DNA from 2 places in the Stutzerimonas chloritidismutans genome. Region 2 is predicted to be linked to the other one. Evidence: predicted binding sites of a transcription regulator. Region 2 holds the regulator's gene; the other holds the start of a gene.
The links. Region 2 encodes LexA, which represses DNA repair genes until DNA is damaged. Its sites were predicted from a motif close to CTGTNTNNNNANACAG; they were not measured.
Positions count from the first base shown of each region.

Region 1: the regulator LexA is predicted to act here: its motif matches at 1,636-1,651, upstream of recN (DNA repair protein RecN).

Region 1 covers NZ_CP086067.1:860,181-864,622, reverse strand. Annotated here, with positions in the region: gene dnaK (molecular chaperone DnaK) at 1-805, opposite strand, end outside; gene grpE (nucleotide exchange factor GrpE) at 905-1,474, opposite strand; gene recN (DNA repair protein RecN) at 1,676-3,349, shown strand; gene fur (ferric iron uptake transcriptional regulator) at 3,406-3,810, opposite strand; gene LLJ08_RS03925 (outer membrane protein assembly factor BamE) at 3,906-4,421, shown strand.
Region 2 covers NZ_CP086067.1:2,751,219-2,755,660, reverse strand. Annotated here, with positions in the region: gene LLJ08_RS12695 (DMT family transporter) at 1-559, opposite strand, end outside; gene LLJ08_RS12690 (hypothetical protein) at 772-1,008, shown strand; gene sulA (SOS-induced cell division inhibitor SulA) at 1,082-1,558, opposite strand; gene lexA (transcriptional repressor LexA) at 1,570-2,178, opposite strand; gene LLJ08_RS12675 (TetR/AcrR family transcriptional regulator) at 2,387-3,094, shown strand; gene LLJ08_RS12670 (L,D-transpeptidase) at 3,134-3,658, shown strand; gene nagZ (beta-N-acetylhexosaminidase) at 3,674-4,442, shown strand, end outside.

The sequences.
Region 1 (4,442 bases), 1.9 Mb from region 2:
CCTTCTCTGCTGCTTCCTTCAGGCGCTGCATCGCCAGCGGATCACCCTTGAGGTTCATGCCGGTTTCTTTCTTGAACTCGTCGACGAGGTAGTCGATCAGGCGAATGTCGAAGTCCTCACCACCGAGGAAGGTGTCACCGTTGGTGGCCAATACTTCGAATTGATGCTCGCCATCGACTTCAGCGATCTCGATCACCGACACGTCGAAGGTGCCGCCACCCAGGTCATAGACGATCACGGTGTGGTCGCCCTTGGCCTTGTCCATGCCGTATGCCAGCGCAGCCGCGGTCGGCTCGTTGATGATGCGCTTGACATCCAGACCGGCGATACGACCGGCATCCTTGGTGGCCTGACGCTGGCTGTCGTTGAAGTAGGCCGGAACGGTGATCACCGCCTCGGTCACCGGCTCACCGAGGTAGTCCTCGGCGGTCTTCTTCATCTTCTTCAGGATTTCAGCGGAGATCTGCGGCGGCGCCATTTTCTGGCCATTCACCTCGACCCAGGCGTCGCTGTTGTCGGCCTTGACGATCTTGTAAGGGACCATCTGAATGTCTTTCTGCACGACGTCTTCGTCAAAGCGACGACCGATCAGACGCTTCACCGCATACAGGGTGTTGTGCGGGTTGGTCACTGCCTGGCGCTTGGCCGACTGACCAACCAGAATTTCGCCGTCGTTCGCGTACGCGATGATCGACGGAGTGGTACGGCCGCCTTCGGCATTTTCAATTACCTTGGCCTTGCCGTTTTCCAGAATCGAGACGCAGGAGTTGGTGGTTCCCAGGTCGATACCGATGATCTTGCCCATTTAATTCGCTCTCCAAATTTCGATTGGTCCGCGCCTGTTTTACCGGCTGCGGGTAACACAAAAACGCTTGGCTACCAGATGGGGGTCGGCAACCGGATTTCAAGCCTTCTCATCAATCGAAGGCGGCACATCGGCAGGCGCCTTGCTGACGACGACCATCGCCGGACGCAGCAGGCGACCGTTGAGTAGGTAACCTTTCTGGAACACCTTAAGCACGCTGCCCGGCTCGACATGGGTGCTTTCTTCCATGGCCATGGCTTGGTGATGCTCAGGATTGAACGGCTCGCCATGCGGATCGAGCTGCTCGAGCTGGTGACGCGCCAGCGTGTCCTGAAGCAGCTTGAGGGTCAGCTCGACGCCCTCACGCATGGGCTTGACCGCTTCGTCATCAGCACTGGACAGCTCAAGGCCACGCTCGAGACTGTCGGCAACGGCAAGCAGATCACCGGCAAACTTTTCCAGGGCGAACTTGTGCGCCTTTTCCACATCCTGCTCGGCGCGCCGGCGGATGTTCTGCAGCTCAGCCGCAACGCGCAGTGACTGGTCCTGCGCAGCGGCCAGCTGCTCTTCCAGCGACTGCACGCGGGCGGCCAGATCCTCGGCTACGTCCGCTTCCGAGTGCTCGGGCGCTTCCGGGTTCTGGTTATCCAGGTTCTGCTCGTCGGCCATAGGTCCTCCTCTCTATACGATCAGCGGGCAGCAAACCCGCGCTTGTGCCGCTATATGGGGGCGCGAAAACAGGCTTCAAGGGCGGAAAGCGAAGAGCGCCCAGCGAAATGACGAGCAACCGCACATTCATCCTTCAACGCTTGTAGCGCCCAGGAAAACCACTGTATAAATACCCAGCCACGCAAATCGGGAGCCCTTGCCATGCTGGTTCATCTATCGGTCCACAACTACGCCATCGTCGAGCACCTCGACCTCGAGCTGAAACGCGGCATGAGCGTCATCAGCGGAGAAACCGGCGCAGGCAAGTCGATCATGCTCGATGCCCTCGGCCTGACGTTGGGCGACCGGGCCGACAGCAGCGTGGTGCGCATCGGCGCCGACAAGGCCGACATTCTTGCCAGCTTCGACCTGGACGATATTCCCGACGCCCGCGCCTGGCTCGCGGAGCGCGACATGGACCATGACGGGCCCTGCATCCTGCGCCGCGTCATCACCGCCGAAGGTCGTTCCCGCGGCTACATCAACGGCACCCCTTGTCCGCAGAGCGACCTCAAGTCGCTGGGCGAGCTGCTTATCGATATCCACAGCCAGCATGAGCATCAATCCCTGCTGAAGATCGACACCCATCGGCGCCTGCTCGATGAGTACAGCGGCAACCAGGAGCTGGCGCGACAGGTCCAGCTGGCCGCCCAGCGCTGGCGGCAGACGCGACAGACCCTGGAACGCCTGAGCAACAGTGGCGACGAACAGCGCGCACGCCACCAATTGCTCAGCTACCAGCTGGAAGAGCTGGAGAACCTGGCGCTGGGCGAGAACGAACTGGAGCAACTCGAGCGCGAACACAAGAACCTGGCCAATGCTGAGCAGTTGCTCGGCGCCTGCCGCCAAGTCATGGAGCTGTGCAGCGAGAGCGATGCCGGCAACGTGCTGTCGGCACTGACCAGCAGCCTGCAGCGTCTGAGCGCCTTCCAGAACCAACCTCAAGCCCTGAGCGAAGCAGTCAATCTGCTGGCGAGCGCGCAGATTCAGGTCGAAGAGGCGATCGGCGAGCTGAACCGCTTCGTCGATCACTTCGACGCCGATCCGGAGCGCCAGCAGATGCTGGAAGAGCGGCTGGATACCATCTACACCCTCGCTCGCAAGCACCGCGTGCAACCGACCGAACTGCCCAACCTGCACCAGCAGCTGCTGGAGGAGCTAGAAGTGCTGAACGCCGACGACGAAGCAGTCGAGCGCCTCGGTGAAGAACTGGCGGCCTACGCTCGGCACTACGAAGAAAAAGCCGGAGAACTCAGCCGCATGCGCCAGGCCGCGGCCGAACAGCTGGCCAGCGCTGTCGAGGTAGAGATTCAAAGACTGGGTATGCCAGGCGGCAGATTCAGCGTGCAACTCAAGCCTGCAGCCGAAGGCGAACTGATGCCCTACGGCCTGGAGCAGGTCGAGTTCCTGGTCAGCGCCAACCCGGGCCAGCCCCTGCGCGCACTGGCCAAAGTCGCATCCGGGGGTGAACTATCACGCATCAGCCTGGCGATTCAGGTGATCACCGCGCAGACATCCCGCGTACCGACGCTGGTGTTCGATGAAGTCGACGTGGGTATCGGCGGCCCGACCGCGGAGATTGTCGGCCAGCTGTTGCGCCGCCTCGGTGAGCGCGGCCAGGTGCTGACCGTCACCCACCTGCCCCAAGTCGCCGCCCAAGGACATCACCACCTGTTCGTGCACAAGGCTCGCGGGGCGGATGAAACCCGCACTGCCGTCGCAGAACTGGATCAGAACGGCCGCGTCGAGGAAATCGCGCGAATGCTCGGCGGCGTCGACCTGACCGAGCAGTCTCTGGCACATGCCCGACAGATGGTCACCTCCGCACAAGCCTGAGCCCGGCAGCCAGGCACAAAAAAGGCGGCCTTGGCCGCCTTTTTCATATGTCTGGATCAGTCTTTTTTGCGCACGTAGAGCACCAGATTGTGATCCACCAGCTCGTAGCCGTGACGCTTGACGATTTCTTTCTGCAACTTCTCGATCTCGGGATCGAAAAACTCGATGACGTCGCCGCTATCGACGCAGACCATGTGGTCGTGATGCCCGCCGTCGGCCAGCTCGAAGACGGCATGACCACCATCGAAGTTGTGCCGAACTACCAGACCGGCCGCCTCGAACTGGGTCAGCACGCGATAGACCGTCGCCAGACCGACATCCTCACCCGCTTCCATCAACGCCTTGTAGACGTCTTCGGCGCTCATGTGGCGGCGATCGGTAGTGTCCAGCATCTGCAGGATCTTGACCCGCGGCAGAGTTACCTTGAGACCAGCTTTACGTAGTTCGCTATTTTCAACCATGGTTGGCTTTCTCGCTGCTGCTGTTTCGCAGCCTCCTTCAATACGGGTATGATCCGGGTTCTTTGCCCAGCCAAGATAGTGGAAGTCACCCACCGATGCAAAACACCAAGCTCATGCTGGCCAGCCTCTCCTTCGCAGGTCTGGTCGCACTCGCCGGTTGTTCATTCCCCGGGGTTTACAAGGTCGACATTCAACAGGGCAATGTCGTCACGCAGGACATGATAGACCAGTTGCGCCCCGGAATGACCCGCCAGCAGGTGCGGTTTATCATGGGCAACCCGCTGATCACCGACACCTTCCATGCCAACCGCTGGGACTACCTGTACAGCATCCAGCCGGGCGGCAGTCCGCGCCAGCAGGAGCGAGTCAGTCTGGTATTCAATGCCAACGACCAGCTGGCGGGCCTGGCCGGCGACTTCATGCCCGGCGTAAGCCGCGATGAACAGATCCTTGGCCGCGACGCCCAGGCGCCTGACGCGGCTCCTGCCGCCCAGCCAAGCCAGCCTGAAGAGCGCCCTGCGCCTGGCTCGCTGCTGGAGCAGATTCAGCGTGAAGTGGATGAAGCGGAGCCGGTTCCGGTGCCGATTCCCGAACCGCTGGAAACCGAATAAAGAAACGCCCGGCTAGCCCGG
Region 2 (4,442 bases):
AAAGCACTGCTGCCAGCGGCACGGCCTTGATGAAATTGCCCGCAGTTGCTGCAAGGGGATTGCTCGCGCCCCGTCCACGCAGCGAATAGATGCCCCAGGCGACACCGGACAGCAGCATGAGCAGTGCGCCGTCCAATGCCGGCGCGCTGCTTCCCGGCAGCAGCAGAATCAGCAATCCGCTCAATGCCAACAGCAAGCCGACAATCTGCCAAGCGCTAAAGCGCTCGCCCCGCAGCAATCCCCAAGCAAGCATGCTCAACTGCACCGCGCCGAACAGCAGCAGGGCGCCGGCTCCGGCATCCAGGTTGATATAGGCGTAGGAAAAACTAGCGGCGTAGATGAACAGCGCCAAGGCGCTGAACCAATCTCCGCCCTGCGATTGTCTCGGCGTGCCGATTCGCAACATTAGCCAGAGCGTGAGCGCTCCGGCCAGTATACGGAGGCCGGTGAAGCTGGCCGGGTCAATAGCGGTGTCCCGCAAGGCGATACGGCATAGGATCGAGTTGCCGGCAAATGCAAGCATGGCCAAGGCGGTAAGCAGCAAGGTGCGGGTTGTCATACACAATCCTTATCGAGCGCCGGCGCGCGCTTTTTTTGTGCATGCTACGTGTCGGTATCCATAGCCGCATTGTTTTGTTGGTCGGGCAATGCACGGCTGCATGATGCTGCTACCTATCGGGGTGTTGCTAGCGAAAGGAGCTTGAGACCTGCAAAGGCTGTCCTGAGGCTGGTCGGCTGCTACAATGGCCGCCTTTCACGCGGAGCTGATCCATGCCTACATCTTTTCTGGAAATCGTCGAGCTACCTGACGGGCGCATCGTGCTTCGTCGTGCCGAGGACGAAGAGGTGTTGGTCACGCTGAATTTTTCGGAAGACGCCAAGCTATTTCTACAGGGGCAGCACGTCGAGATTGCCAAGGCGATGTTCAATGTCGGCGTTCAGATGGCCGGTCGCATGTCGGAAGGGGATTTCGAGCGCGACGATGAAGAGCCGCGTGTTCTGCACTGAGTGAGCTATTGCTCGAGCGTTATAGCTTCAGGATTCCATCCGCGATTTTCAGCACGTCCCTGTGCCGTGCGGTTCAACATCCGAGACGAATATTCAGACTCTGAGCTGCGCCCAGGCTGGCGGCTGCGCATAGTTTGCTACGTGTTGCCCCATCGAGCTGATCAAACCAGCTGACCACGGTATGGCTGCACCCCGAGGCCAGGGCTTTGCAGGCGAGTTCCATCGCGCCCTCGGCGTCGCGTGGCTGCAGCAGGATGATGCGTTCGCGATTCAGACCGCACTTGCGCAGCCAGTTCTGCGAGAGGAAAGCAGGCGGGGCAATCAGCGTCAGCCAGCGGCTGTCCGCTGCATCGCCGAGTTCACGCAGGATCGGGGCAAGCAGCAGGTGGCAGTGCTCGCTGCTGCCACTCAGGCTCAACTCGCTCAGATATTCCTTGTCCTGCTCGGGTTTGTTGCGTGGTTTCAGGTTGCCAAACGGTGCCAGGCTTTGCGCAATGACGCCGTCGAACAACGAAAGTTGGGGCCGGGAAGTGCTGGTCTGGTACTGCATGAACCTTCTCCTTAGCGGCGGATTACGCCGACACTCAAGCCTTCTATCACCAGTTCCTGCTGTTCGAGGTCGACCTCGATGGGCGCGAACTCGGGGTTTTCAGCCAACAGCCAAACCTTCTTGCCGTCACGCTTGAAACGCTTCACCGTGACTTCGTCACCGACGCGAGCAACCACGATCTGGCCGTTGCGGGCCTCGCGGGTGGTGTGCACGGCAAGCAGGTCGCCATCAAAAATGCCGACGTCCTTCATGCTCATGCCGTGGACACGCAGCAGATAATCGGCGCGCGGATGGAAAAACGCGGGGCTGATCTGGCAGGATTCTTCGACATGTTGCTGCGCCAGAATCGGCGCGCCGGCAGCAACGCGGCCGATGATCGGCAGGCCGTTTTCGGATGCGGCGGGTTCGAAGTCCGGAATACGTATCCCGCGAGACGCCCCGGGCGTCATCTCGATAGCGCCCTTGCGGGCAAGTGCCTTGAGATGTTCTTCGGCAGCGTTGGGTGACTTGAAGCCGAGTTCCTGAGCGATCTCTGCGCGAGTGGGTGGATACCCATTGTCTTCCAGGCAGCGCTTGATGAACGCGAGGATTTCCGTCTGGCGAGGCGTCAGCTTGATCATGTCGGTCTCTGTTCTTTTATACAGTGACTGGGATTATATACAGTGATCCGGCCTTGGCAACGAATGATTATGATGGTTTTGAAAGCACATCCGGCGTGCTCCGTGGTCTGTCTGCGACAATGACGCTAGTGCCACAAGGCGTTTCGTGGTTGACTTGCCGGTCGGTGAAACGTAAGTTTCAAACAGTTGTTTGTCTTTCGGAGGGGGCATGGCGCAGTCGGAAACAGTTGAGCGCATTCTTGATGCAGCGGAACAGCTGTTCGCGGAAAAAGGCTTCGCCGAAACCTCGCTTCGCCTGATCACCAGCAAGGCTGGGGTCAACCTCGCGGCAGTGAACTATCATTTCGGTTCGAAGAAGGCGCTGATCCAGGCGGTGTTCTCGCGTTTTCTCGGGCCATTCTGTGCCAGTCTCGAGCGTGAACTGGATCGACGCGAGGCATTGACCGACAAGAAGGACACGCTCGAGGAATTGCTGGAAATCCTCGTCGAGCAAGCCTTGGCGGTCAAACCGCGCAGCGGCGATGATCTGTCCATCTTCATGCGCCTGCTGGGCTTGTCTTTCAGTCAGAGCCAGGGCCACCTGCGACGCTATCTGGAAGACATGTACGGCAAGGTGTTCCGTCGCTACATGCTCAAGGTGCATGACGCGGCGCCGGCCATTCCGCCCATCGAACTGTTCTGGCGTGTGCACTTCATGCTTGGTGCGGCGGCATTCAGCATGTCGGGTATCAAGGCACTGCGCGCTATTTCCGAGAACGATTTTGGCGTCAGAACCTCGATCGAGCAGGTCATGCGTATGATGGTGCCGTTTCTCGCGGCCGGCATGCGCGCCGACAGTGGCATTGATGACAACACGCTGGCGGCGGCGCAACCGATCGCGCGGCGCAACGCAGTGGCTATCCCGGCGAAGGCTTGAGCTACAAGCCTGCCGGGTGATCGGCTAAGCTAGCCGCCCATGGCATTTCTCGATTTTCTGCATATTTCCATCGCCGATCAGCAGCTCTATGGCTTCGCCGAGGGCCAGTTGCGTCTGCGCTTTTCTGTCTCTACGGCACGCAATGGTGCGGGCGAGCTGAACGGTTCTGGTTGCACGCCGCGCGGTCTGCATCAGGTGCGTGCGCGCCTCGGTGACGGTTTGCCTCAAGGTGCGGTGTTGCGCGGGCGGCGCTGGACGAGGGAGGTATGGTCCCCTGAGCTTCACGGAATTTCTCCCGGTCGTGACTGGATCCTGACCCGGATTCTCTGGCTCAGCGGGTGCGAGCCAGGGGTCAATCGCCAGGGGCAGGTCGATACCTTCCGCCGTTACATCTACATTCACGGCACCCCCGATTGTGAGCCGATGGGCGTACCTCTTTCCCACGGTTGTATTCGCATGCGCAATGCCGACCTGCTGCAACTCTTCCCATTGGTGCCGCCTCACTGTGCGGTGCGCATCGACGAGGCGCCCTGTCCCGATTGGGCTGCCGCTGAACTCGAATAAGGATCCCTTCTGCATATGCACGGTTCACTGATGCTGGACATTGCTGGTACCTGGTTGACTGCCGAGGATCGCCAGCTGCTTCGCCAGCCCGAGGTCGGCGGGCTTATTCTGTTTGCCCGAAATATCGAGCACTCGCGCCAGGTCGACGAGCTGTGCCGATCGATTCGAGCCGTGCGGCCAGACCTGCTGTTGGCGGTGGACCAGGAGGGTGGCCGCGTCCAGCGGCTGCGCCAGGGTTTCGTACGGCTTCCGCCGATGCGCGAACTTGCGCGCTGCTCCGACGCGCCGCGGCTGGCGGAAGCCTGCGGCTGGGTGATGGCGACCGAGGTACTCGCTGCGGGCCTGGATTTCAGCTTCGCACCGGTTCTCGATCTTGACCACCAGCGCAGTGCCGTGGTGGGAACGCGTGCATTCGAAGGCGATCCGCAGGCCGCCGTAGTGCTGATCGACGCGTTCATCCGTGGCATGCACGCGGCGGGTATGGCCGCAACCGGCAAGCACTTTCCCGGTCATGGCTGGGCCGAGGCGGACTCCCATGTCGCGATCCCGGTCGACGAACGAAGTCTTGAAGAGTTGCGCCGCTGTGATCTGATTCCCTTCAAGGCGCTGAGCGGCACGCTCGATGCGATCATGCCTGCGCACGTGATCTATCCTCAGGTCGATGACCAGCCCGCAGGTTTTTCGCGGCGCTGGCTGCAGGACATCCTGCGTAACGAGCTCGGCTTCAAGGGCGTTATCTTCAGTGACGATCTGTCGATGGCGGGCGCGCACGTCGCCGGCGATG